2 regions of the Stutzerimonas sp. LR2 genome follow, and region 2 is predicted to be linked to the other one. Evidence: predicted binding sites of a transcription regulator. Region 2 holds the regulator's gene; the other holds the start of a gene.
The links. Region 2 encodes LexA, which represses DNA repair genes until DNA is damaged. Its sites were predicted from a motif close to CTGTNTNNNNANACAG; they were not measured.
Positions count from the first base shown of each region.

Region 1: a site for LexA is predicted at 1,146-1,161, ahead of recN (DNA repair protein RecN). Genes of this name have one in related genera too.

Region 1 covers NZ_JBVTRR010000006.1:210,615-213,006, forward strand. Annotated here, with positions in the region: gene recN (DNA repair protein RecN) at 1-1,121, opposite strand, end outside; gene grpE (nucleotide exchange factor GrpE) at 1,323-1,892, shown strand; gene dnaK (molecular chaperone DnaK) at 1,991-2,392, shown strand, end outside.
Region 2 covers NZ_JBVTRR010000007.1:49,560-51,951, forward strand. Annotated here, with positions in the region: gene ACVRRC_RS21015 (hypothetical protein) at 193-429, shown strand; gene sulA (SOS-induced cell division inhibitor SulA) at 496-975, opposite strand; gene lexA (transcriptional repressor LexA) at 986-1,594, opposite strand; gene ACVRRC_RS21030 (TetR/AcrR family transcriptional regulator) at 1,795-2,392, shown strand, end outside.

The DNA.
Region 1 (2,392 bases), on a different contig from region 2:
TGTTCGGCGGCAGCCTGACGGTTGCGGCTCAGTTCGCCGGCTTTCTCCTCGTAGTGGCGAGCGTAGGCGGCCAGCTCTTCGCCGAGGCGCTCGACCGCTTCGTCATCGGCATTGAGGCCTTCCAGTTCTTCCAGCAGCTGCTGGTGCAGGTTGGGCAGTTCGCTCGGCTGTACGCGGTGCTTGCGCGCCAGGGTGTAGATGGTGTCCAGGCGCTCCTCCAGCATCTGTTGGCGTTCCGGATCGGCGTCGAAATGGTCGACGAAGCGATTGAGCTCACCGATCGCCTCTTCGACCTGGATTTGCGCGCTGGCGAGCAGGTTGACCGCCTCGCTCAGCGCCTGCGGCTGATTCTGGAAGGCGGTCAGCCGCTGCAGGCTGCTGGTCAGGGCGGAGAGCACGTTGCCGGCATCACTCTCGCTGCACAGCTCCATGACCTGGCGGCAGGCGCCGAGCAGCTGCTCGGCGTTGGCCAGGTTCTTGTGTTCCTGTTCGAGCTGCTCCAGCTCGTGCTCGCCGAGCGCGAGATTCTCCAGCTCTTCCAGCTGATAGCTGAGCAGCTGGTGGCGTGCGCGCTGCTCGTCGCTGCTGTTGCTCAGCCGTTCCAGGGTCTGGCGCGTCTGCCGCCAGCGCTGCGCGGCCAGTTGCACCTGGCGCGCCAGGTCCTGGCTGCCGCTGTACTCGTCGAGCAGGCGCCGGTGGGTGTCGGTCTTGAGCAGCGACTGGTGCTCGTGCTGGCTGTGAATATCGATCAGCAGTTCGCCCAGCGCCTTGAGGTCACCCTGCGGGCAGGGCGTGCCATTGATGTAGCCGCGCGAGCGGCCCTCGGCGGTGATCACTCGGCGCAGGATGCAGGGGCCTTCGCTGTCCATGTCGCGTTCGGCCAGCCAGGCGCGGGCGTCGGGGATGTCGTCCAGGTCGAAGCTGGCGAGGATGTCGGCCTTGTCCGCACCGATGCGCACCACGCTGCTGTCGGCCCGGTCGCCGAGGGTCAGGCCGAGGGCATCGAGCATGATCGATTTGCCCGCGCCGGTTTCACCGCTGATCACGCTCATGCCGCGTTTCAGCTCGAGGTCCAGGTGTTCGACGATGGCGTAGTTGTGAACCGACAGATGAACCAGCATGGCAAGGCTCCCGATTTTGCGTGGCTGGCTATTTATACAGTGGTTTTCCTGCTGCCCACAAGCGCAGAAGGATGAATGTGCGGTCGCTCGTCATTTCGCCCGCTGCACATCGCCGCATACCCTTGAAGCCGGTTTTCGCGCCCCCATATAGCGGCACAAGCGCGGGCTTGCTGCCCGCTGATCGTACTGAGAGGAGGACCCATGGCCGACGAGCAGAACCTGGATAACCAGAACCCGGAAACGCCAGAGCAATCGCAAGCAGACGTAGCCGAGGATCTGGCAGCCCGCGTGCAATCGCTGGAGGAGCAGCTGGCGGCCGCGCAGGATCAGTCGCTGCGCGTGGCGGCAGAGCTGCAGAACATCCGTCGGCGTGCCGAGCAGGATGTCGAGAAGGCGCACAAGTTCGCGCTGGAAAAGTTCGCCGGTGACCTGCTGGCCGTCGCCGACAGCCTGGAGCGCGGTCTCGAGCTGTCGAACCCGGATGACGAGGCGGTCAAGCCGATGCGCGAAGGCGTCGAGCTTACCCTCAAGCTGCTGCTCGACACCCTGGCCCGTCATCAGCTGGAGCAGCTGGATCCGCACGGCGAGCCGTTCAATCCCGAGCATCACCAGGCCATGGCGATGGAGGAGAGCACTCACGTCGAGCCGGGCAGCGTGCTCAAGGTGTTCCAGAAAGGTTATCTGCTCAACGGGCGCCTGTTGCGTCCGGCGATGGTCGTGGTCAGCAAGGCGCCCGCCGACGCGCCGCCTTCTATCGATGAGAAGGCTTGAAATCGGCATACCCATCCCCATCTGGTAGCCAAGCGTTTTTGTGTTACCCGCAGCCGGTAGGCAGGCGCGGATCAATCGAAATTTGGAGAGCGAATTAAATGGGCAAGATCATCGGTATCGACCTGGGGACCACCAACTCCTGTGTCTCCATCATGGAAAACGGCAACGTCAAGGTCATCGAGAACGCCGAAGGCGGACGCACCACGCCGTCCATCATCGCCTACACCAACGATGGCGAGACGCTGGTCGGTCAGTCGGCCAAGCGCCAGGCAGTCACCAACCCGCAGAACACTCTGTACGCGGTCAAGCGCCTGATCGGCCGCCGTTTCGAAGAAGATGTCGTGCAGAAGGACATCAAGATGGTGCCCTACACCATCGTCAAGGCCGATAACGGTGATGCCTGGGTGGAAGTGAAGGGCCAGAAGATGGCGCCTCCGCAGATTTCTGCCGAAGTGCTGAAGAAGATGAAGAAGACCGCCGAGGATTACCTGGGCGAGTCG
Region 2 (2,392 bases):
TCCCGGCGCAGAGATGCGCGCGCTTTTTTCAGCGCATGCTACGTTGCCGATCCGCCTTGGGCACGTCATTTTCGGGGCGCAACGCACGAGGTGTGCGCCCAGCAGCGCGCCGGACTGGTGGCCTGAAGCGCCAAAGGCTGCCGCGACGGCGACCGGCTGCTACAATGGCGGCCTTTCACGCGGAGCTGATCCATGCCTACATCTTTTCTGGAAATCGTCGAGCTACCAGACGGGCGCATCGTGCTTCGTCGTGCCGAGGACGAAGAGGTGTTGGTCACGCTCGACTTTTCCGACGACGCCAAGCTCTTCCTGCAGGGGCAGCATGTGGAGATTGCCAAGGCGATGTTTAATGTTGGCGTTCAGATGGCGGGTCGGATGACAGAAGGCGATTTCGACCACGATGCAGACGAGCCGCGCGTTCTGCACTGAGCGCAGCTGCTCCGGGGCTCGGCCTTCACTTCACAACAGGCAGCACGTCCTTGTGCCCGCCGCCACTCAACAACCCAGACGAATGTTCAGGCTCTGCGCCCCGCCCAGGCTGGCGGCGTTGCGCAGCTTGCTGCGTGTCGCGTCGTCGATCTGGCCGAGCCAGCTGATGACGGTATGGCTGCAGCCGGACGCCAGCGCCTTGCACGCGAGTTCCAGCGCGCCTTCCGCGTTGCGTGGTTGCAGCAGGATGATGCGCTCGCGGTTCAGGCCGCACTTGCGCAGGAAGCTCTGTGAAAGGAAGGCGGGCGGCGCGATCAGTGTCAGCCAGCGGCTGTCCGTCGCGTCGCCGAGTTCGCGCAGGATCGGCGTGAGCAGCAGATGGCAGTGCTGACTGCTGCCGCTGAGGCTCAACTCGCTCAGGTGATCCTTTTTCTCCTGCTCGGGTTTGCTGCGCGGTGCAAGGCTGCCGAAAGGTGCCAGGCTTTGTGCGATGACACCGTCGAACAGCGATAGTTGGGGCCGGGAAGTGCTGGTCTGGTACTGCATAACCTTCTCCTCAGCGGCGTATGACGCCGACACTCAAGCCTTCGATAACCAATTCCTGATGTTCGAGGTCGACTTCGATGGGGGCGAATTCCGGGTTCTCCGCCAGCAGCCAGACCTTCTTGCCGTCGCGCTTGAAACGCTTGACGGTCACCTCATCGCCGACCCGCGCCACCACGATCTGGCCGTTGCGGGCCTCACGGGTGGTGTGCACGGCCAGCAGGTCACCGTCGTAAATGCCGATGTCCTTCATGCTCATGCCGTGCACACGCAGCAGATAATCGGCGCGCGGATGGAAAAAGGCGGGGCTGATCTGGCAGGATTCCTCGACATGCTGCTGGGCCAGTATCGGTGCGCCAGCAGCGACGCGGCCGATGATGGGCAAGCCGGTTTCGGCAGGTGCGGGCTCGAAGTCGGGAATACGTATCCCGCGGGAGGCGCCGGGCGTCATCTCGATGGCGCCTTTGCGGGCGAGCGCCTTGAGGTGCTCCTCCGCGGCATTGGGCGACTTGAAGCCGAGCTCCTGAGCGATCTCCGCGCGGGTTGGCGGATAACCGTTGTCTTCCAGGCAGCGCTTGATGAAGGCGAGAATTTCCGTCTGGCGAGGCGTCAGCTTGATCATGTCGGTCTCTGTTCTTTTATACAGTGACTGGGATTATATACAGTGATCCGGCCTTGGCAATGAATGTTTCATGTCGGGTCAGCCGGCGGGCTGGGCAGTGCGTCTGCGACAATGACGCTAGTGCCACGCGGCGTTTCGTGGTTGACTTGCCGGTCGGTGAAACGTAAGTTTCAAACAGTTGTTTGTCTTTCGGAGGGGGCATGGCGCAGTCGGAAACAGTTGAGCGCATTCTTGATGCAGCGGAACAGCTGTTCGCGGAAAAAGGCTTCGCCGAGACCTCGCTTCGTCTGATCACCAGCAAGGCTGGGGTCAACCTCGCGGCGGTCAACTATCACTTCGGTTCGAAGAAGGCGCTCATCCAGGCGGTGTTCTCGCGTTTCCTCGGGCCGTTCTGTGCCAGCCTGGAGCGTGAGCTGGATCGCCGCGAGGCGCTCACCGACAAGAAGGACACGCTCGAGGAGCTCCTGGAAATCCTCGTGGAGCAGGCATTGGCGGTCAAGCCGCGTAGCGGCGACGACCTGTCGATCTTCATGCGCCTGCTGGGCTTGTCCTTCAGTCAGAGCCAGGGCCACCTGCGGCGCTACCTGGAAGACATGTACGGCAAGGTGTTCCGTCGTTACATGCTCAAGGTTCACGACGCCGCGCCGGCCATTCCGCCCATCGAGCTGTTCTGGCGCGTGCACTTCATGCTCGGGGCTGCGGCATTCAGCATGTCCGGTATCAAGGCGCTGCGTGCGATCTCCGAGAACGATTTCGGCGTTCGGACTTCCATCGAGCAGGTGATGCGCATGATGGTGC